DNA from 3 places in the Desulfobaculum xiamenense genome. Region 1 is predicted to be linked to each of the others. Evidence: predicted binding sites of a transcription regulator. Region 1 holds the regulator's gene; each other region holds the start of a gene.
The links. The regulator sigma-54, encoded in region 1, starts transcription at its own class of promoters, with help from an activator protein. The targets are predictions, from matches to a motif close to CTGGCACGGNNNNTGCTT.

Region 1 (7,469 bases):
CCCGCTCTTCCACAAGCGCCCGATCAAGGCCGATGCCCTGCTCCAGCGGATGGGGACGGCGCGTCGCCGCGTAACGCCTGCGCAGAACCTCTTCCGAGGCTTCCACGAAGACCACTCGCGGTTCGACGCCGCTATTGCGCATGGTGGCAAGCGCCCCGGTCCATTTCTCGCGAAAGTCGGAGTGGCGGACATCGAGGCCCAGCGTGAGACCACGGTGATAGACCTCGCGCTGGCGCTGGAAAAGGTCCACGAGTTCGGGGATGAGATTCGGCGGCAATCCATCCACCGTAACGAATCCGAGGTCCTCGAAAACCTTAAGAGCCGTCGATTTCCCCGCACCGGACAGGCCGGAGAGGATGATCACCGGGAAGCTGTTTTCCGCTCCGGATGCATCACGGCCCAACATGGCTCACGCTCCCTCAAGTAGCTTGGCCAATCCCTCGCGCCCCTCGGCACAAAGGAAGGCCTTGCGAAATGCGTCATCCTTGAGCATACGCGAAATGTGGGCGAGGATGCGCAGATGCATTCCGGCCACCTTCTCTGGCGCGAGCACGAGGAAGAAGATGTGGCAGGGGCGGAAATCCAGCGCATCGAATTCCACACCCTCGGCGGAGCGCCCGACCACGAGGACGATGTCCTCCAGCGCGTCGAGCTTGCCGTGGGGGATGGCGATGCCCTCGCCGATGCCGGTGGTGCCGAGCGCCTCGCGCTCCAAGAGCACCTTGTGCGCGGCCTCCACATCGATTTCCGGCCGCCTTTCAGCCACGGCTGCCACAAGTTCGGCCAGGACCCGAGATTTGGTCCTGGCCGAAAGTTCAGGCAAAATCAGTTCGTTATCCAGGAAATCACCCAGCTTCATTCGTACATCCCGGGATCAATGAGACCATAGTCTCCCGTCTTGCGGCGGTAGATCACGTTGACCCGCTCGGTTTCGGCGTTGAGGAAAACGAGAAATTCGTAATTGAGGGTATCGAGCTGCATGGCAGCCTCGTCCACCAGCATGGGCTTGGGCTTGTAGGTCTGCGCCTCGACAATGGTCGCCTCGCGTCCGGCTTCGCCTTCTTCGAAGCTGATGACTTCGTCGCGGACGGTGCCACGGGAACGACGACGGTCCTTGCCCTTTTCGCGGAGCTTGCGGACCTGCGACGTCATCTTGTCGTACACGAGGTCGATGGAGGAGTACATGTCCTCGGACTCCTCCACGGCGGACATGTTCATGTTGTCACCGGAAAGCGTGACCTCGGCGATATGGCGGAACTTCTCCACCCCGAGATTTATCTTCAGCTCCGTATTGCCGGTGTTGGCATACTTGATCAGCTTTTCGAAGCGCTTTTGCGCGTACTTCCTCAGATGATCCGACGGTTCGAAATTCTTGAACGTCAAGCTGATGTTCATCGACGATCCTCCTTGTGATGCTGTTGGATCGATATCACTCCGTAATTTGGAGTGTACGTGCATTCAGCCCGAAAATAAAGAGTTCCGTCACGCCACCTCTAGAAAATCTCCTTGCGTTTCGAAGAGGAGAGTATGCCGAGCGCGCCGCGATACTTGGCAACGGTTCTTCTGGCAATGTTGACCTGAAGCCGTTCCTTCAGAATTTCCGCGATGCGCTCGTCCGACAGTGGATGGTGGGGGTCCTCCTCACCTATCAGGCTCTTGATCTGCGCCTTGACGCTCTCGGAGCCGACCTGACTTCCGTCGTCCAGCCCAAGGGCGCTGTTGAAGAAGAACTTCAGTTCGAACAGGCCGTGCGGCGTCGCCACATACTTGCTGGTGGTGATGCGGCTGATGGTGGATTCGTGCATCTCGATGTCGTCGGCCACATCCTTGAGAATGAGCGGCCGAAGACTGGTCACGCCGTTCTCGAAGAAGCCGCGCTGGAAGCGCACGATGCTCTCCATGACCTTATAGAGCGTGCGCTGACGCTGATAGAGGCTCTTCATCAGCCACTGTGCGGAGCGCAACCGCTCGTGGACGTAGTCCTTTTCCGGTGCGCCGCGGCCGCTCTTGAGGGAATCGAGATAGAAATCGTTGAGCGTGAGGCGAGGAAGACCGTCCTCGTTGAGCACGATGATGAAATCGTCCTCGTACTTGTAGACGTAGACGTCCGGGCTCACGTACTGCGGCTCGCTGCTGCCGTAGGCGGCACCGGGCATTGGATCGAGGGATTGGATGAGATCGAGATACTCGCGAAGTTCCTCCATCGAGATGCGGAACTTGCGGGCAAGCGGCTTATAGCGCTTGGTTTCGAGATCTTCGAGGTGCTCGCTGACGAGTTCGATGAGGATGGGGTCCTCGTAGCCGTAGGACTCGATCTGGACGAGCAGACACTCGCGCGGGTCACGCGCGGCAACGCCGACTGGATCGAAATTCTGAATGCGACGCAGCACCACCTCGACCTCTTCGGAAGTACACCCGGCGTCGGCGGCAATTTCCTCGGCGGTAGCCTGCAAATAGCCCTGCGAGCCGATGTTGCCGATGATGACCTCGCCGATGTCCATCTGGCGGGGCGTCATGTCCGACAGCCGGAGCTGCCACTCAAGGTGGCCCTCCAGCGAGGGCTTGGACGACAGCCGGGCCTCGAAGGACATCCCCTCCTCGGGGATTTCGGCCTCGCGGGCGGCGGAATTGCGGGATGTGCTCGAAAACTCGCCGAGGTAATTTTCCCAGTCCGCGCCCTGAACGGCGTCGTTCTCGCGAACGCCCTCGTCCATGACCTCGGCCGTCTGCGCAGCCTCTACGGCGCGGGCATTTTCCTCGGCCTCGGCCTTCTCCTGAGCCTGTTCGGGAACGGCCTCCTCGAGAAGCGGGTTTTCGAGGAGTTCCTGCTGGACCATATCAACCAGTTCAAACCGGGAAAGCTGCAGCAGTTTGATGGCCTGCTGCAACTGCGGGGTCATGACCAGTTGCTGGGAAAGCTTGAGCTGTTGTCTGAGTTCGAGTGCCATCGGGGCTGTTCGTCTTCTTGCGAAATGTTGGCGGTTGGGATTCCGGCGAACGGGGCACGGTCAAACATGTGTCTGAACCAACGAAAATGCCCGTCGCTCAAGGTGAAATCCATGCGGCATGAGAATGTTTTCTCAACCGCATTTGCAACATGCCACATCCGGAACAAGCTTGCAACCGAGGATGGCAAGGATTTTGAATATCGAAATTGATATAGTGATTTCGGGATGTTAGAGACTGAAGCTCTCTCCCAGATACACCCGGCGGGCCTTCGGATCGGCACAAATTTCATCCGGAGTGCCACTCAGGATGATTCGTCCCTCGTAGACGAGATAGGCTCTGTCGCAGATTCTCAACGTCTCTCGAACGTTGTGATCGGAAATGAGTACTCCGATACCTTTTTCACGAAGTCCGCTCACGATGCCCTGAATATCATCCACGGCGATGGGGTCGATGCCCGCGAAGGGCTCGTCGAGCAGCATGAACTTGGGATTGAGGATGAGGGCACGGGCGATCTCCAGCCGACGGCGCTCGCCGCCCGAAAGATGCATGGCCTTCTGGTCCGAAAGTCGGGTGATGCCCAGTTCGTCCAGAAGCTGATCCGCCCTCGCCTGCTGGGTTGCGCGGTCGAGACCGCTCTGCTCCAGCACGATCTCCAGATTCTGCCGCACGGTGAGCTTCTTGAACACCGAGCTTTCCTGCGGGAGGTAGCTCATGCCCAGCCGCGCCCGCTCGTGCAGGGGCAGCATGGTGATCTCCTCGTCGTCCAGCCGGACTGAGCCGCCTGTCGGCTTCACGATGCCCGCCAGCATGTAGAACGTGGTGGTCTTGCCCGCGCCGTTGGGGCCGAGCAGGCCGACCACTTCGCCCTGCGCGACGTTGACGCCGATGTCGTGCACGACCTTTCGCTGGCCGTACACCTTGCACAGATCGGAAGCGGAAATGACGGACATGCTACTTTCCCGCCTCGGCACCGGGGGTGAAGAATATGGCTTCCACGGGCTTGTCGCCGCCCTCGACCTCGCTGCGGTTGTCCTTGAGCCACAGGCGGATGACCTTACCGGAGATGCTGTTGTCGCCATCGGCGAGGCGCGGGTCTCCGCTGAGGGTCAAAAGGCCCTTGGCGGCATCGTACACGGCCTTGGCGCACTGGCCCTTCTTGCCCTCGCGCTCAAGGCGCACATTGCCGGTGGCCTCGATACGGGAGATGGTGCCCGGCTGCCCCTGCTTCGCGGAGGCGTCGAGGCGCACGGTCATAACGTCCGCCCATATCTTCATGTCGGGGCGCACCACCAACACGTCGCCACGGAAGACGACGGTCCGGCCGTCCTGATCGTAGACGGTCTTCTGAGAGGTGATCTTCGTCGGAACGGACGTGGACTGCGCGACCGCAAGAGGTGCGGTCATAAGCGTGGCGGCGATGGCGAACGCGGCGATACGGGGGAAGGTCTTCACGGCTTGTCCTCCATGGTCGGCTCCGCATGGCCCGTCAGTTCGGCCCGGACGCCGCCGGTGGCTGTAATCACATTGGTATCGAGATCGAAAACGACTTCCGGCGCGTCGAGAGCAAGCCCTCCGCGCACGATGCGGACGTCCTCGCGCAGGTGGATGGATCGCTTCTGCTCGCTGTATTCGAGGCGTCCGGCGTGCACTGTGGTGTCACCGGAGACGATGACCACGTCGGGCCAGAGCTGGGCGTTGCCGCTGCTCTGATCCACGGTTCCGCTCGCGGACGTGACCGTCACGGAATCATGGTCGGCGCGCTCCCACTCGATGCGCGGGGAACGGACGCTGACCACGCCGTCCTCCTGCTGATATTCGGCACCCTCGGCCTTGAGCGTCCAGCGCGAACCGTCGCCGGAACTGCGCGTCAACTCCACCCCCTGCATGGACATGTCCACCGGGGGTGCGGTGATGACGTCGTCGCCGTCCGGCCCGCCGCTGCCGATCCACACGAGATACGCCGCGCCCAAAATGGCAATCAACGAAACCGTGATGACAAGGACGAGACGCGAACGGTTCATCGGATTTTCCATTCCTCCCAGAGGATGCCCAGCTTGTCCTGCGCTTCGAGGATGAAGCGGATGCACTCGCGTACGGCACCATGTCCGCCGGGAACGGTGGACACCCACGCGGCCATGTCGCGAATCTCGGGCTGGGCGTTACACACGGCCATGGGCAGACCAACGCTGCGCAAAGGCCCGGCGTCAACCCAGTCGTCGCCAAGATAGGCGACCTGCGACATCTGCACGCCATGGGCGTCGCAAATCTGTTGCAGCAGGGGAATCTTGGCCGTGTGTCCAGCGTGGTAGTCCTTGATGCCGAGTTCGCGCACGCGCTTCTCCACAGCCTTGGACTTCAGTCCGGTGATGACGGCCACGACGAGACCGGCGGCCTGGGCGAGCTTGATGCCCAGCCCATCCTGCACGTTGAAGCGCTTGGAGACATCTCCCGCCGCGTCGTAGTACAGCCCGCCATCGGTGAGCACACCGTCCACGTCGAGCACGAGCACCCGCACCTGACGAGCTGCGGCAATGGCGGCTTCGCTAGCACTCATGGCCGACATTCCACAGGGCGACGAGATCGCGCAGCAGCGCGTCGAGCCGATCGAGGGGCCAGGAGTTGGGACCGTCGCACAGAGCCTTGTCCGGATCAGGATGCGTTTCGAGGAACACGCCGTTGGCACCGGCGGCAACGGCCGCACGAGCCAGCACGGGCACGAACTCGCGCTGCCCGCCAGAACATCCACCCTGCCCGCCCGGCAACTGCACGGAATGCGTGGCGTCGAACACCACGGGGCAGCCGAACCCGGCCATGATGGACAAAGCGCGGAAATCCACGACGAGATTGTTGTATCCGAAGGATGCGCCGCGCTCGGTGAGCCATATCTTGCCGTTGCCGGTGGAGCGAATCTTCTCCACCGCGTGGCGCATGTCCCACGGAGCGAGGAACTGACCCTTCTTCACGCTGATGATCCGCCCGGTCTCGCCCGCGGCGACCAGAAGGTCGGTCTGCCGGCAGAGGAAGGCGGGAATCTGGATGACGTCCGCCACTTCGGCCACAACGGCGGCCTGCTCGGGGGCGTGAATGTCGGTGATGACGGGAAGGCCGGTGGCCTCCTTGACGCGGGCCAGCATTCGGAGTCCCTCCTCCATGCCGGGGCCACGGAAGCTGGTCACCGAGGTGCGGTTGGCCTTGTCGAAGGAACTCTTGAAGACGGCCGTCAGCCCAAGCGCACGGGCGGCCTCGGCCACCCGCTCGCCGGTACGCAGTGCGATATCGAGACTTTCGAGGGCGCACGGGCCCGCTATGACAAACGGACCCGTGCAGGAAAGCTCGTAGAGTTCAGTGGAATTCATTCCCTACTTGCCCTTCCTCTGCTCCTTGGCGGCCTTGATGAAGTCCCGGAACAGGGGATGGGGCCGCATGGGGTTGGACTGGAATTCGGGATGGAACTGGCAGCCGAGGAACCACGGATGGTCCTTGACCTCGACGATTTCCATCAGCTCGCCATCCGGAGAGGTGCCGGAGAACACGAGACCCTTCTCGCGCAGGCGCTCGATGTAGGCGTTGTTGAACTCATAGCGGTGGCGGTGACGCTCGCTGATGTTCTCCTCGCCGTAGGCGCGGCTGGCATTGGTGTCCGGCACGATCTTGCAGGGGTACGCGCCAAGGCGCATGGTGCCGCCCTTGTTGCTGGACTCGTCGCGGCGCTCCACGCGGCCGGTCTGGAAGTCGTACCACTCCTTCATCAGGTAAATGACCGGATCGGGAGTGTTCTGATCGAATTCCTCGGAGTTGGCGGCCTCAAAGCCAGCGACGTTGCGGGCGAACTCGATCACGGAGCACTGCATGCCGAGGCAGATGCCGAAGAAGGGCACCTTGTTCACGCGGGCGTACTCGATGGCCTTGATCTTGCCCTCGACACCACGGGAACCGAAGCCACCGGGAACCAGAATGCCATCAAGGCCGGTCAGGCGCTCGGCAACGTTGTCGGCGGTGATTTCCTCGGAATTGATGTACTTGAGGTTCACGGTCACGCGGTTGGCGAAACCGCCGTGCACCAGCGCCTCGTGCAGGCTCTTGTAGGCTTCCTTGAGGTCCACGTACTTGCCCACGATGCCGATGGTCACATCACCCTTGGGATTGTCGATGTTGTGCTCAAGGTCATACCACGGGGTGAGGTCCGGGTTCTTGGCGGGCAGACGCAGCATGATGGCGATCTTCTGGTCGATACCCTCCTCGTAGAAGGCCAGCGGGAGCTTGTAAATATTGTCGATATCCTTGGCGCAGAAGACGGCGTCGGGATCGACGTTGCAGAACAGCGCAATCTTGCCCTTGATGTGCTCGTCCAGCGGCACTTCGCTGCGGCAGATCATGATGTCGGGCTGGATGCCGATGGAGCGCAGCTCCTTCACGGAGTGCTGGGTCGGCTTGGTCTTCACCTCGCCAGCGGCCTGCAGGTAGGGCACCAGCGTCAGGTGGATGTAGAGGCAGTTTTCCTTGCCGAGGTCGATGCGCAG
Region 2 (7,469 bases), on a different contig from region 1:
CCGCTCGCCGAAGAGCTGGGTAAGCACCTTCACGTACGGGGTTTCGCCGCAGCCAGCGCATGCGCCGGAGAACTCAAGCAGCGGCTGGAAGAACTGGGAGTTCTTCACGCTGTCGCGCTTGGCGAGCAGGTCGCTCTTGTCGCTGATGGAGGCCTCGGCAAAGGTAAGATTGGCCACCTGCGCCTCGATCTGGGTGCCCAGCGGCTTCATGACCAGCGCCTTCTCCTTGGCGGGGCAGATGTCCGCACAGTTGCCGCAGCCCAGGCAATCCTGCGCGTAGACCTGCATGCGGTACTTCATGTCCTTCAGCTCCTTGGCACCCTTCACGTCGACGGTGACGAAGGTCTCGGGAGCGCCCTCAAGCTCGCCCTCGGTGGCCACGAAGGGCCTGATGGCGGCATGGGGACACACGAAGGCGCACTGGTTGCACTGGATGCAGTTCTCGGGAATCCACTCGGGCACGTTGATGGCCACGCCGCGCTTCTCGTAGGCGGCGGTGGACACCGGGAACAGGCCATCGGGCTCGAAGGCGGACACGGGCAGATCGTCGCCCTTCTGAGCGAGGATGGGCCGCACCACGTCGGTGATGAACTCGGGGGCGTCGTGGCCGCAGCCGCAGCAACACTCGTCGGAAGCCTCAAGCCAGGACTCGGGAACCTTGACCTCGACGATGGCGTCGATGCCACGGTCAACGGCCTGATGGTTCATATTGACGATCTTCTCGCCCTTCTTGCCGTAGGTCTTGGTGATGGCGTCCTTGAGCAGCGCCACGGCCTGCTCGAAGGGAATAACCTTGGAGAGCTTGAAGAACGCGGTCTGCATGACCATGTTGATGCGTCCGCCAAGGCCGACCTCGCCGGCGATCTTCACGCCGTCCACGGTGTAGAACTTGAGCTTCTTCTCGGCGATGGTGCGCTTGAGGGAAGCGGGCAGCTCCTTCTCCATCTCCTCCACGGTCCACGGGCAGTTCAGCACGAAGGTGCCGCCGTCCTTGATGCCGTCCAGCAGGTCGTACTGGTGGACGTAGGCCGGGTTGTGGCACGCGATGTAGTCCGCGGCGTTGATGAGGTAGGTGGACTGGATGGGCGAGGAGCCGAAGCGCAGATGGGAAATGGTGATGCCGCCGGACTTCTTGGAGTCGTAGGCGAAGTATCCCTGCGCGTAGAGGTCGGTGTTGTCGCCGATGATCTTGATGGCGCTCTTGTTCGCGCCGACGGTGCCATCGGAGCCGAGGCCCCAGAACTTGCACTGCACGGTGCCCGCGGGGGTGGTGTCGAGATCGGCACGCAGCTCAAGGGAGGTGTGCGTGACGTCGTCCTCGATGCCCACGGTGAACTTGTTCTTGGGCTGGGCCACCTTCATGTTGTCGAAGACGGCCTTGATCATGGCGGGGGTGAATTCCTTGGAGCCGAGGCCGTAGCGGCCAGCGATGATGGTGGGCATCTCGCCGCGCTCCATGAAGGTGGTGCACACGTCCTGATAGAGCGGATCGCCCAGCGCGCCGGGTTCCTTGGTGCGGTCGAGCACGGTAATGGTGGTCGCCGTGGCGGGTAGCACGGAGAGCATGGCCTCGGTGGACCACGGGCGGAACAGGCGGACCTTGATCAGGCCGACGCGCTCGCCCTTGGCCAGCAGGTGGTTGATGACCTCCTCGATGGCCTCGCAGGCGGAGCCCATGGCCACGACGACACGCTCGGCCTCGGGATGTCCGACGTAGTCGAACAGGCGGTAGCGGCGGCCAGTGATGGACTCGACCTTCTTCATGTTCTCGACGGTGAGGGAAGCCAGCTCGTTGTAGTACGGGTTGGCAGCCTCGCGTCCCTGGAAGTAGATGTCGGGATTCTGGGCGGTGCCGCGAATCTCGGGATGCTCGGGGTTCGCGCCGCGCTGGCGGAAGGCCTCGATGGCGTCCCAGTTCACGACCTTCGCGATGTCCTCGTACTCGATGACCTCGATCTTCTGAATCTCGTGGGAGGTGCGGAAGCCGTCGAAGTAGTGCATGAAGGGCACGCTGGCCTCGATGGCGGTCAGGTGCGCGACCAGCGCGAGGTCCATGGCTTCCTGCACGGAAGCGGAGGACAGCATGGCGAAGCCCGTCTGGCGGCAGGCCATGACGTCCTGATGGTCGCCGAAGATGGACAGCGCGTGCGCGGCGATGGCGCGTGCGGAGACATGGAACACGCCGGGCAGCAGCTCGCCGGAAATCTTGTACATGTTGGGAATCATGAGCAGCAGGCCCTGCGAGGCGGTGAACGTGGTGGTCAGCGCGCCAGCGGCGAGGGAGCCATGCACCGCACCGGCCGCGCCGGCCTCGGACTGCATCTGCCGCACGTTCACGGTCTGGCCGAAGATGTTCTTGCGGCCCTGGGCGGCCCACTCATCAGCCACTTCGCCCATGTTGGACGACGGGGTGATGGGGTAGATGGCGGCGCAGTCAGACAGGGCGTAGGCGATGTGTGCCGTGGCCGTGTTGCCGTCCATGGTCTTCATGTGTTTAGACATAAATCCTCTCCTTAAGATTTATGAACGGTTTCCGTCGCATTGGGCACGGGAACCGAGGACGTGTGGGAAAAGCGCCCAAGTCCAACAAGAACCGTGCCAGAAACAGCTTTGCAAAATTTCCAAGCGAATACGGGGCATTGCAAGAATGACATCCCCGCCAACCCCGTCGGCATAGCCCCGGAGGTCTGTTTTTCCGGACAGGAATCGGCGAAGGCCGTTTATTCGCTCAATCAGCAAGCTTCTACCACGTTCATTCTCTACCTTCCATTTCATGAAATCATTGTCCACTCAAAATCAGCCGAGTGGCAAAATAGACGGGTGGACGGACGACGCGCACCGGGAACGGCGAATGCCGTCCGCTTTTCCGGACAGTGGTCCATCCGTCCGAAAAAGCGGACCTCCGCTCATCCCTGCCGCGAGGCGATGCCCGTCTTCTTGAGCAGCGCGTAGTAATGGGAGCGCGACAATCCGGACACCTTGAGGATGCTGGCGAGGTCGCCATCGTAGCGCTCCATCAGGTATTCGAGGTAGCGCTTCTCCATGATGGTCTTGAAGTCGCGAAGGTTGGGCAGCGGCCCGACGAACAGCGCATCCAGCCCGGCGAACGGCGAGCCGCTCTTCGCGTCCACGGCGGGAACGTGCGTCGCCTCCAGTCCGGGACGGGGCGTCTCGCGGCAGGGACCGCCCTTCCCGCCGAGGCTGGCCTTGGCCACCTTGATGCGGATGTCGTGCGGCAGGTGCATGGCATAGAGCGTCTTCTCCTGCCCGGAGGCCACGAAGGCGCGCTCCAGCACGTTGAACAGCTCGCGCACGTTGCCCGGCCACGAATAGGCCCCGAGCACCTCGAAGAAGTCCGAGCCGAACCCCTTCACCGGCAGGCAGTACTCCTCGCAGAGGTTCGTCACGTGGTACATGGCCAGCGGCCGGATGTCCTCCGGACGGCTGCGCAGGGGCGGCAACTCGATGGTAATGGTCTTGAGCCGGAAGAGCAGATCCTCGCGGAAGCGCCCCTCGCGGACCATGGCCTCCAGATCCTTGTTGGTGGCGGCGATGAGCCGAAAATCACTCTGCTCCTCGCGCGTGTCGCCCACGGGCCGAAAGCGCTTTTCCTGCAACACGCGCAGGAAGGACTTCTGGAGCGACATGGGCATCTCGCCCACCTCGTCGAGGAACAGCGTGCCGCCGTCGGCCATCCGGACCAGTCCGGTACGGTCCTTGTCCGCGCCGGTGAACGCGCCCTTGCGGTGGCCGAACAGTGTGCTCTCAACAAGCGTCTCAGTGAGCGAGGCGCAGTCCACCACCACAAAGCGCCCGTCCTTGCGCGGACCGTTCTCGTGGATGGTGCGCGCGGTGAGTTCCTTGCCGGTGCCCGTCTCGCCGGTGATGAGCGTGGACGACACGGACCGCGCCGCCTGCGCGATGAGGTCGAACACGGCGTGCATGCCCGGCGCATGGCCGATGACCCTGTCGAGATTCAGGGCCACCACCGGGGCCTCGGCCTTCTTCTCCTCATGATACTTGAGCGCGCGCTGCACGCTGAGCATGGTCTGCTTGATGGGCGTGGGCTTGACGAGGTAGTCCCACACGCCACCCTGAATGGCCAATTCAGCGCCGTCGGGATCGCCCTGCCCGGTGAGGATGATGACCTCGGGCGCGTCGGGGATGGCCTTGATCTCGGCCAGCGCCTCCAGTCCGTTGCCGTCCGGCAGGCGAACATCGAGAAAGACCACGTCGAAACTGCCCTCGCGCATGGCGCGCAGTCCCTCACCCAGCGTGGCCGCACACTCGCAGTGCAACAGCATCCGCCGCAGCAGGCTCTCCATGGTGCCACGGACCTCGGGATCGTCGTCCACCACGAGAATCCTGCCGAATATGTTCTGATCATTGAGCATTGTCACGCAGCACATCCCTTATGGCTTCGGACAGGATGTTCCTGTCGTATGGTTTGAGCACGACCCGCACGATGTTGGCCTCGTCCTCGGCTGCGGCCATGGCCAGCTCCCGGCCGGAGACCATGATGATGGGCAGATGCGGGGCCACGCCGCCGATCATCCGCGCCAATTGCACGCCGTTGTGTCCCGGCATATCGTAGTCGGTGATGACGAGGTCGATTCCCTGCGTGTCCGCACCGAGCAACTCCATCGCCGCGTCGGCGTCACAGGCGGCGACGACTGCGTAGCCGAGCATCTCCAGCACGCGGGGAATGGTGGCCAACTGGTCCTCGTCGTCCTCCACGAAGAGGATGCGCCCGCGTCCGGGCCGCGCCTGCTCCGCATCAAGGGTGCGCTCCGCGTCCGCGCCGTCGGCCCGCGGCAGGCGGATGGTGAAGGCCGTGCGCAGGCCCGGCGCGCTGGACACCTCGATGCCGCCCTTGTGGACCTTGACGATGCCGAGCACCACGGCAAGCCCGAGTCCGGTGCCCTCGGCCTTGCCCTTGGTGGTGAAGAAGGGGTCGAATATCTTGTCCAGAATGTCCGTGGGAATACCCGGTCCATTGTCCGCCACGGAGAGCGAAACGTAGCTGCCGCGCGGCAGGTTGTGCAGTTCCGCGCCCTCGGCGTCCAGCTCCTCCACTTCGAGACTTATCTCGATGCGCCCGCCCTCAGCGCGCAGGGCGTGGAAGGCGTTGGTGCACAGATTCATGATCACCTGATGAATCTGCGTAGGGTCAGCCAGACAGGTGCCGAGATCGACGCCGATATGGGTGGAGACCTTGATATTGCGCGGCAGCGAGGCCGAAAGAAGGCCCACGGCGTCGCGCACCACGTCCTCGATCTTCACGTACTGGAAGCCCTCCTGCGAGGGACGGCTGAAGGTGAGTATCTTCTTGACCAGCCCGCTACCGCGTTGTGCGGCCTTGAGCACGCGTTCGAGGTCTATTCCGGCTGGCGTATCCGGCGCGACGTCGAGCAAGGCGAGTTCCGTCGAATTGATGATGGACGTCAGGATGTTGTTGAAGTCGTGGGCAATGCCACCGGCCAGCGTGCCGATGGCCTCCATCTTCTGCGACTGGAGCAACTGCTTTTCGAGGCTCGATTCCTTGGTCACGTCCTCGCAGGTGGACAGCGTGCCCATCACGTTCCCCTTCTCGTCGAGCAGCGGCACCTTGTTCACTTCGAGCATACGCGCCTCGCCACGCGCGTTGACCACACTGCGCCGCAGGCGACGGATGGGGCTTTCATCACGAATCACGCGCCGGTCCAGCGGTTCGGCCCAACGCAGGAAGTCGTCAAGCACCGGAATGCCCGACTCCGCGTGCCCGATGAGGCTCCCCGGAGAGGACAGCCCGAAGAATTCCGCGAAGTACCGGTTCGCGCCAAGATAGCGCTGATCGCTGCCCTTCCACGTCACCAGCATGGGGATGGTGTCCATGAGGATTTCCTGAAACGACAACTGCTTCTCCATCTCCATCTCCGCCGTGCGCCTTCGCGCGATGTTGCGCACGAGGAAGAGCGTGATGAGCATGAGCAGGAAGAAGCTGACCATGATCGTCCAGAACAGGCCGCGATCCACCTCGTAGAAGGCGCGCGGCGCGTTGAGGATGAAGCTGCCCGAGGGCAGGTTCCCCTCGCGGATGCCAAGACGCTTCAATTCATTGTAATCGAATTCGTAGCGCCCGCCGGTGGCCTCGTGCAACGGGATATTCTCCACAGCCTCGCCACCCAGCACGCGCAGGGCCATCTGCGCGGCCATACGCCCGTGCTCGCGTCCGGAAATGAGCTTGCCGCCCACGATGCCGTGCCCGAGCAGGAATTCCCAACTCGAATAGATGGGGGCGTCCGAATTGGCGGCCACAACCTCCAGCACCTCCGAGGCCGAATAGAAGCGTCCCTTTATCTTCTGATAGAACGGAATGAAAAAATAGAAGGTGTCCGACGGTGTCTCGCGCACTCGTGAGCGCAGTTCGTCGATGTCGAAGCGCGACCAGTACCGCACATCCATCCTATCCGCGAAGCGCGGCGTCGCGGCGAGTATCTGATTGCGGATGGCCACGCCAGTGACCGACTCGTCGCCGATGATGACCAGTCTGCTCTTTTTAGGGTGCAGACGCAGGGCCAGCCGTAGCGTGGCCTCGGCGTCGAAGTTCTCCACCACCCCAGTTACGCGCCGTCCCTTGATGCGGTCGGGGTGGTAGTCATTCACCCCGCAGAACACCACCGGCACGCCGGGAAAGAGCGCCTCCCCATTGTCGAGGATGAAGTCGAAGGCGTTGTTGTCCGAAACGACGATGACGTCGAACCGACGATTCCGGAATTTTTTGCGGTAGAGATCGCCAAGAATGGACGACACGAGTTCACCCTCGTACCGCTTGAAGTCCATGTACTCGATCTGGAGATCGACGTCACGGTGTCCGGCCAGCGCACCGCGCAGACCGTCGAGAATATCGTCCGACCACGAGTATCCGTCGTGATAGGAATTGAGATAGAGAATGTTTCCGCGCGCGCCCGCGGCCCCGTCGGAGGAGGCCCACGCGCCGGAGCACGCCGCCGCGAAGAGGAGCGCTAGGCCCATACGCGCAAGTATCTTGAGCATCGTCACCTCTGTGGATCGAAACATGGCGGGTCATCCGCCTTCGGTCCAACCCCTTACAAGAATCATTCCCTGCGTATCAGAGGCAGGGCGCTGTGCGCAAATCCCATCGTCACCCCGAAGACGCCCCACCGGCAACGCCAATTCCGCATACAACACTCCGATACGAGGCATGCACAGTAAGCGACTGAATGCAACGCAACTCCATAAGCAATGGTTGATTTTGCCATGCGCCGGAATACCCAATATGCAACAAACCAGTCAAAGCATCATACATACACGAGATAACAGGTTGGTTTCAAACGAGTTCAACCCCAAAAACGCCCAACTCCGGCCATTTTTCACTGAAACAACAGGTTGTTGCGCATTTTGGGCATTGACACTGTTCCCAATACATATGTAATAGACGTACCATATCGTTCATTTCCGATGTTTGA
Region 3 (7,469 bases), on a different contig from region 1:
CAGTCCGCCGAGGCTGCGGACAATCTCGTTCCGGGCCGCAAGCCCGTTCTGGAACTCGTCCGCAACAGTCCCGACAACGTCGACATGGTCTTCGTTGTCGAGGGGGCGAAGAATCGTGACATCGGCGTCATTCTCGACGCATGCCGCGAGGCGCGGGTCCGCTTTCGCATGGTGGGCCGGGCGGACATGGAACGCATGTTCCCCGGCAATCATCAGGGCGTTTTGGCACGCACCTCGGCCACGGGATACACGGATCTGGAGGAACTTTTGCAACGCGCAGCGGATGCGCCGCTGCCGCTCATCGTCGCACTCGACCAGGTGCAGGATCCGGGCAACGTCGGCGCCATGGCCAGAACGCTGTATGCGCTTGGCGGCGCGGGACTCGTCGTCCCCAAGGACCGTACGGCGTACCTTGGCGCGGCGGCCGTGAAGTCCTCGGCCGGGGCGCTGACGCGGCTGCCCGTGGCCCGGGTGGTCAACCTCTCGCGGGCGCTCGACCGCTGCGAGGAGTTGGGCTGGCCCATCTACGGAGCCATAGTCGATCCAGCCGGACAGAACATGTACACGCAAGCCTTGTCAACTCCGGCAGTTCTCGTGATGGGCAATGAGGAGAAGGGGATACGCCCCAATGTCGCGAAAAGATGCTCGAAAAGATTAACGATTCCGCTGGGGCGGGATTTCGACTCCCTCAACGTGGCGCAGGCGGCGGCCATCATCATGGGAGAATTCGTCCGCCAGCGCATGATGGGGCGCGGCTGATCGCAGGCCAATTCCCTTGGATGCGACGCGCGAGGACCTCGTCCTGCCGTGCTTTTTTTCTTGGCCCAACCACACGACAGAGCCCCGGATGCCGGTCCGGGGCTCTTCGCGTAGGGGGGGTGCCATGATGCCCGTGGATGGGACGGGCGGGTTTCTTGTGTAAGGGCGCGTTCAGCGTCGCGCGGCGCGTGTGGTTCCCTCCTGCCGGTTGGCCGGGGACCCGATGTCCCCGGCCGTGCCGGTTGTGGGAGGGTGCGGGACGACGGCCGGGTGGTGCGTCGGCCGTCGTCCCCTGCGTATGGAGGCGGTCATTGTTTGGCGTCCGCGCCGTGGTCCCGATGGGGCGCGATATCGGGACCGGGAGTCATGGTTTCCGCATCCGCATTTGCGGGAAGCGCCTCTCCGGGTGCCCAGCGTTCGGCCAGATAGGGCATGAAGAGGAGCGTCACTGTGGTTCCATGGCCTTCCCTGCTGTGTAGCTCGACGCGTCCGCCGAATTCCTCGATGATCTTCTTTATCATGGCCAGACCGAGGCCCGAGCCCTGGTCCTTCGTGGTGTAGAAGGGGCTGAAGGCCCGTTCCATCTCGCTCTGGCTCATTCCTCGGCCCGTGTCCTCCACGATCAGGGCCACCATGTCCCCGCTGGTTCCCGTCGAGATGACGATCTTCCCGCCGCCGGGCATGGCTTCCATCGAATTCTTGAGAATGTTGATGAGACACTGCTTGATGCGGTCCGCCCCGCCCTGCACCTTGGGCAGCGGGTAGTCGCTTCGCGTGTCGAATTCGTAGTTCTGCTTGCCGTAGCCGATGCGCATCAGCTCCGCCACCTGGGAGACCACGGCGGCGAGGTCCACGGATTCGGACGGGTCCTTGGACGGGCGGGCGAAGCTGAGGATGCTGCCGAGGATGCGGTCCAGTCGCAGGCATTCCTCCTGTATGATCTCCAGCTTCTCGCGGTCCTTGCCGACAATGGCTTCGGAGCGCATGAGTGCGTGGACGAAACCGCCGATGGCGAAGAGCGGGTTCTTGATCTCGTGGGCGAGGTACATGCTCATTTCGCCGATGACGGCCAGTTTCTCGGATTGGCTCAACTGGCGCTCGCGCCGTGTGCGGGAGGTGATGTCGCGGCGCATGATCATCACGTGTTCCATGTCTCCGCTTTCGCCGAAGATGGGGTAGGAGTACACGCGGAAATACATGAGGTTTCCCTCGGGATCGACCCGTGTGAGCAGTGCTTCGGCCTTGGCCCGCGTGGTCAGCGTGGTGTGGAACGGGCATTTGCGGTTCGGCCCACGGCAGAAGGGGGTGCCCTGTGTCAGGGTCTGCACGTTCCAGCAGGGCTTGCCGATGAGCTCATGGCGTGCGGCTCCTGTGCGCGTCTGGACGTGGATGTTCATGTCCTCCACGCGTCCGCGCAGGTCGAGGAGCATAATGTCTTCGCGGATCTGCCCGGCCACGGCGTAGAGCAGCGCCTCGCTGCTCTGCAGGCGCGAGCGGGTGTGCGCTCCGGCCTGAAACAGGCTGTGCAGCCCGCACAGGAAGACGGCGGCCCCCCGGTCCATGAGTGACACGTGCGGCGGCAGTGCGTCGCGCAGTTCGCGGACGGTTGCCGAGCTACCGGTTAGGTCGATGACGATGTCGATATCCGGGTGCGTGTCGAGCATGGCCGCCCACGACTCGTGAACGGCCACCCCGCGCGAGCGCAGGGTGCGCACCCAGTTTAGGTTGAATTTCGGCTCGGCCACGGCCACAAGGCGCATGGGCGGCAGGAATTCCTCATAGTCCTCGCAGGAGAGGACCTCCACGATGGATAGGAAACCCGGACCGGTGCCGACGATGCCCACAGTGTACGTCTTGCCGTCGGCTTCCCAGAGGCAGGCGATTGGGGTGTCGTTATTGGTGTCGTGCACGTTGGTTCTCCTCGGTCCGGTCCGGGGTTCTGGCTAGTTTCGCAGCGCGACGAAGAAGCTCGGGGCTATCTTGGTGCGCATGTCCACGTTGGCGTGGGAAATTTCGTTTTGCACGGTATGTGCGGTCAGACTGCCGACCGGGGCGAGGTTCCGGTCGAGAATGGCGAGGGTGTCCCCTTCGCGTACGCCGTGGTTCGTTCCGAGGCCGAATACGACCTCCCAGTGGTCGCCGCGGCGGGCGAGCTTATAGATGGGGGCCACGCCGTTTGCGAGCAGTCTGTTCATCTCGCGGCCCTTCTCGCGGAAGACGGCCAGCCCGCACAGCGCGGCCAGCGGCATCGCGCCGAGCATCACCCACCACGGTTCCACGCCGAAGATGCGGCGGAACAGGGAGAGCTGGCTGGCGGCGAGGGCGGCGCGGTCGGGCACAATGCGTACGGTGTGGTAGGGGGCCAGCTCCTCTGGCGGGCAGCCTCGCAGAAATACGTCGAGCCGGGCGTCACCGAGGGCAGCGGAGTCCGAGACCCGCAGCAGCCCGCGCCACAGGCGGCCCTTGATCTCGATGAAATGCATGGACAGGCCGGGCGCAGTGGTGCTGTAGCGGATGTAGCCGTCGAGATTGGTTCCCGGCGCGCTGTTCTCCGCCTCGGCATGGACGCGTACGCCCTGTTCGCCCGGCGGGATGTACAGGTCACCCGAGACGAGGGTCTCTTCGCCACGGACCACGCAGAACATGGTCTTGTCCGTGCGGAAGCCGGCCTGCATTCCGTCCAGCGCGCCGAGGAGTACCAGCGAGCACATGACGAGGGTCAGCTTCTGGCAGAGGTCCGCGATGCCCTTGCGGCGTTCCGCCCTGTTTCTCGGGATGGCGTGGGTCATGCGGCTTCGGCCTCGGCGACGGTTTCGTTGGTTCTGAACCTGCGGATGAATATCCGCGCGGTGATCACGGTGACCAGGAGCGCGGGGAGGTAGACCTTGAGGAAGAAGATGGTCAGGTTCTCCGCCTTGGCAGACCCGTAGTACATGCACAGGCAGAGTTCGAGCAGCAGCATGATGTCCATGATGACCACGACGACCCTCTGCCGTGCGTTCAATCTGTCTTTTACGTCGCGTACGTTGAGCATGTCCGTTCTCTCCAGCCGGTGCCGCGCGCCCCGGGGAAGCGGGGCGCGCGGGCCGACGTTTGCGTTACTTCTTCGAAAGGTCCTGCTTGGAGACGTTCATGACCTTGAGGGCCATCTTCTGGGACCCCTTCACATCGTAGGCGATGCGCAGGACGTCGCCGGTCTCGGGGGTGATGCCGATCTTCGCTTCCTTGACGTTGAAGAGCGAGCGGATACCCGTGGAGTGGCCGTAGGGGTGATCCTTGGAGAAGTTGATATCGTATTCCTCCACCTCGATGGTGGCGGCTGCGGTATCGTATCCGAGGCATTTGCCCTGCACGACCTCCGCCGCGAAGGCGCTGCCGATGGTGAGGCAGGAGAGGATCAGGGCCGAAGCCAGAATGGTGATGATGCGCTTCATTTCATAACTCCCTTGTTTCTTTCGGTCAGGCGTTGGCCTGTTCGCGGGCCTTCTTCTCGCGAAGCTCCTGAGAGGCACCAACCCACATGATCTTGATGATCATCAGGCAGATGACGCCGATGGTGGAGAGAATGAGCACTGCAGCGGCGGCGGTGAGGCCAACCTGCTTCAGGATGATGGAGATCATGCAGCACAGCACGGCCGCGCCGAAAGCGAGGCGGATGCCGTAGCCCTTGGAGTACTTGGTGGCGACGGTGCCGATCTGCGCGCCGATGGCGGCGCCGGTGAGCATCACGAACACGGCCACGATTTCGATGCGGCCCTTCAGTGTGTAGGTGAAGGCGCCGTACAGGCCGGAGATCATAACCTCGAAGAGGTCGGTGCCGACGGCCACGTGGGTCGGGCAGCCAATGAGGTAGACGAGGGCGGGCATGCGGAGCAGGCCGCCGCCGATGCCGAGGAAGCCAGCCAGAACGCCGGTAACCATGGAGACCATGATGGGCAGCCACGCCGAGCAGGTGAAGCCGGAGCGGGTGAAGTGCACCATCGGGGGAATGTTCAGCTTGTGGAGGGTCTTGTACCAGGTCACGCCTTCAGCGCCGTGCTCGCCGGTCTTGCCCATCTTCTTGTTCTTCACGGCCTTGGCGTAGTCGTAGAAGACCATCCAGGCGATGAGGGCCAGGAAGACCACGTAGACCCAGCGGACCACGGAGCCGACCATGCCGAGACGCTCAAGGTACATGACGATCTGTGCACCTATTTCGATGCCGACCATTGTGCCTACGAGCATGACGATGCCGAGCTTGTAGTCCACGTTGCCGAACTTGGAGTGGCGCATGGTGGAGATCATGGATTTGCCCGCGATGTGGGCAATGTCCGTGCCGATGGCGAATGCCATGGGGAAGCCGAGAATGTTCAGGCCGGGGGTAACCATCCAGGCACCGCCCATGCCGAAGAACCCGCCGATGACGCCGACCGAGAAACCGATGAGTACCAGTCCCGGCCAGAAGATGTGCACGCCTGCGATGGGCATGTACATGTAGAGCCAGCTCATATCAGCCATGACGTTCCTCCCTGTGTCCTAGTGTTCGACGATCTTGCGCGAGTGCAGGTCGATGCCGGTGCGTTCCATGACCTTGTCCATGAGCCAGCCGAGAACGCATCCCATCACGGCGGTGAGAACAACGGCCCATACGGCGAACAGCAGAATGTTCGTGTTGTAGAGGTCCGCGAAGTACCGCATGATTTCGGAATTGATGAGCCGTGTGTCGGCCACGACAACGAGGTCGCTGGCCTTTTTGCCGCCCGCCCACGCCGCCTTGGCAAGGAGGGTGTTGAAGGCCATCACTGTGGCGAAGATGCCGAGAGTCCGCTTCTTCATGTCTATTCCTCCGTCTCTCGTTTGGGGTCCAAATCCTTTTTCGTACCAACCCCGGCATGGGCAGTGCCGGCTACTGCCCATGACCGGCATGTTCCCGCTGGTGGAGCGGCACCTGTGGTGCCTCTCCTGCCGCCGCCCGTCCGGTCCGTTCAGGTGTTTGCCTTTCCTGTCCCGGGGAGCGGTCTTGCGATACCCAGCGTAGAGCAAGGCGTATGCCAAAGTGAAAAAGTGTTTGACCTCCGCAGGTTGAGAGGGCTATTCACCGATTGACCACGCCCGATGTTGCGAGATAATTTCGTGATGCGTACAGGGAATGTGGGCAAGGAGGAGGGCGCATGGGTCTCTTCAACGGCAGGTTTCCATCGCTGGTACTGCGTGGCGGTCCGGAGGGCTTCGGGTTCTGGAGCATCGGCACCCGGCTCCTCATGTGGCTCATTCCGGCCGTGGTCTGCATCCTTGGCATATCCGGCCTCTTTTCCTACAGAGTGTCCTGCTCGTTCATCGACCTCGTCCTCGAACGCAACGTTCGCGTGCAGACCCTTGCAATCTCCCATCAGGTCGAACAGCTCTTCTCGAAATGTCGCGAGGATATCCTCTTTATTTCGCAAGGCGGCGTGAGCGCCGATGTTTTGCGTGATTTTGTTGCGCGAAACAGGTCCGCAGGCGGCGTGGACTATCGCGAGGCAGGGTTTGTTTCCAGCGATGGAGGCGGGCATTTCGTGATCGTATCGCGCAATGGCGATATGTCCGTGGCCGAGGACGGCGAGTTCGGTTCCATACGTCCCAATCCGCTGCTCACCTTCGACGAGGCCGAAGGCATCCGTCCCGGAGAGGTGCGTATCTCCCGCATTATCGAAATCGAATATCCGTTTGTGGGGCCGGAGGGCGCGCAGCAGCGCGTTTCCACCCATATCTTACGTTTCTTCACGCCCTGCGTTGGTCCCGAAGGCCGCGAGGGTCTACTCTTCGTCGGACTCGACGTCCGGCATGTCCGAAACATCCTGTCGCTGTACAACTCCGACAAATCGCCCCTGTGGGGCTATCCCCGCAGCAGTGAGGTCCGTTTCGCCTACCTCTTCGACAACGACGGCTGGATGCTCTGCCAGTCCGAGGAGTTGGAGAAAAAGGAGACCGCACTGTCCACCTATCTCGCGCGAGCGGGCATGGAGGGCACCCTCGGTCGTCCCGGCCTGTCCTGCGCGTTTCGTCCGTCATCGGGCAACAAGTTCTTCTGGGGGATGGTCTTCGAGAACCGCAGCGGCCAGAGCGGTATCATCCGCGAGGAGAACAGGGGGCATCACACGTCGAGCGTGAACGATTACTACCTCGCGTGGGCACCGCTGTTCTATGCTCCCGTGGCTGGCGGAGAGCGGCACGTGGTGGGTGGCATCGCCTTCGAGGATCGTAGCGTGTTGACCGTGGCGGCGGGCTACAAGCATCTGGACGTGATGTTCATCATCACCATAGTTTCCGCGTTACTTCTCGCCGCCGTGATCATTGGCGTGAGCCATTGCCTGACCCGACCCATCATGCAGTTGGCGAGAACCGTCGATCGTATGCACGACGAGGGCGAAATCCGCGAGATCGCGGTCAAGACGTCTGGCTACGAGGCCGAGCGTCTGCGCGATGCGTTCAATAGGATGATCGCCATCATGCGTCGTCAGATCGAGGAGATACGCCGCCGTGACGAAACCATTCGCGATGTGAGCCTGCGCGAGAAGGCGGCCTTGGATGATGAGGTGCCCGCCGTGCTCGCCGAGGACGACGTCATCCCCGAGATCATCGGCATTGGTCCGGAAATTGAACAGCTCAAGTCGGATATCGTTCGCGCCGCACAGGTGGATGTGGACGTGCTCGTCGTCGGCGAGACGGGAACCGGCAAGCAGTTGGCCGCA

Region 2: the regulator sigma-54 is predicted to act here: its motif matches at 2,585-2,602, upstream of nifJ (pyruvate:ferredoxin (flavodoxin) oxidoreductase).
Region 3: the regulator sigma-54 is predicted to act here: its motif matches at 5,776-5,793, upstream of GGQ74_RS08570 (DVU0150 family protein).

What each region holds. Positions count from the first base shown of each region.
Region 1 is NZ_JAATJA010000001.1:383,892-391,360, reverse strand. Features, by position in the region: gene rapZ (RNase adapter RapZ) at 1-406, opposite strand, end outside; gene GGQ74_RS01785 (PTS sugar transporter subunit IIA) at 410-859, opposite strand; gene hpf (ribosome hibernation-promoting factor, HPF/YfiA family) at 856-1,395, opposite strand; gene rpoN (RNA polymerase factor sigma-54) at 1,494-2,948, opposite strand; gene lptB (LPS export ABC transporter ATP-binding protein) at 3,177-3,899, opposite strand; gene GGQ74_RS01765 (LptA/OstA family protein) at 3,901-4,401, opposite strand; gene lptC (LPS export ABC transporter periplasmic protein LptC) at 4,398-4,970, opposite strand; gene GGQ74_RS01755 (KdsC family phosphatase) at 4,967-5,503, opposite strand; gene kdsA (3-deoxy-8-phosphooctulonate synthase) at 5,493-6,305, opposite strand; gene GGQ74_RS01745 (CTP synthase) at 6,309-7,469, opposite strand, start outside.
Region 2 is NZ_JAATJA010000002.1:742,095-749,563, reverse strand. Features, by position in the region: gene nifJ (pyruvate:ferredoxin (flavodoxin) oxidoreductase) at 1-2,502, opposite strand, end outside; gene GGQ74_RS11205 (sigma-54-dependent transcriptional regulator) at 2,907-4,394, opposite strand; gene GGQ74_RS11200 (hybrid sensor histidine kinase/response regulator) at 4,384-7,059, opposite strand.
Region 3 is NZ_JAATJA010000002.1:147,082-154,550, forward strand. Features, by position in the region: gene rlmB (23S rRNA (guanosine(2251)-2'-O)-methyltransferase RlmB) at 1-759, shown strand, start outside; gene GGQ74_RS08545 (ATP-binding protein) at 1,068-2,669, opposite strand; gene GGQ74_RS08550 (hypothetical protein) at 2,703-3,548, opposite strand; gene GGQ74_RS08555 (hypothetical protein) at 3,545-3,793, opposite strand; gene GGQ74_RS08560 (hypothetical protein) at 3,858-4,193, opposite strand; gene GGQ74_RS08565 (sulfite exporter TauE/SafE family protein) at 4,219-5,247, opposite strand; gene GGQ74_RS08570 (DVU0150 family protein) at 5,275-5,574, opposite strand; gene GGQ74_RS08575 (sigma 54-interacting transcriptional regulator) at 5,910-7,469, shown strand, end outside.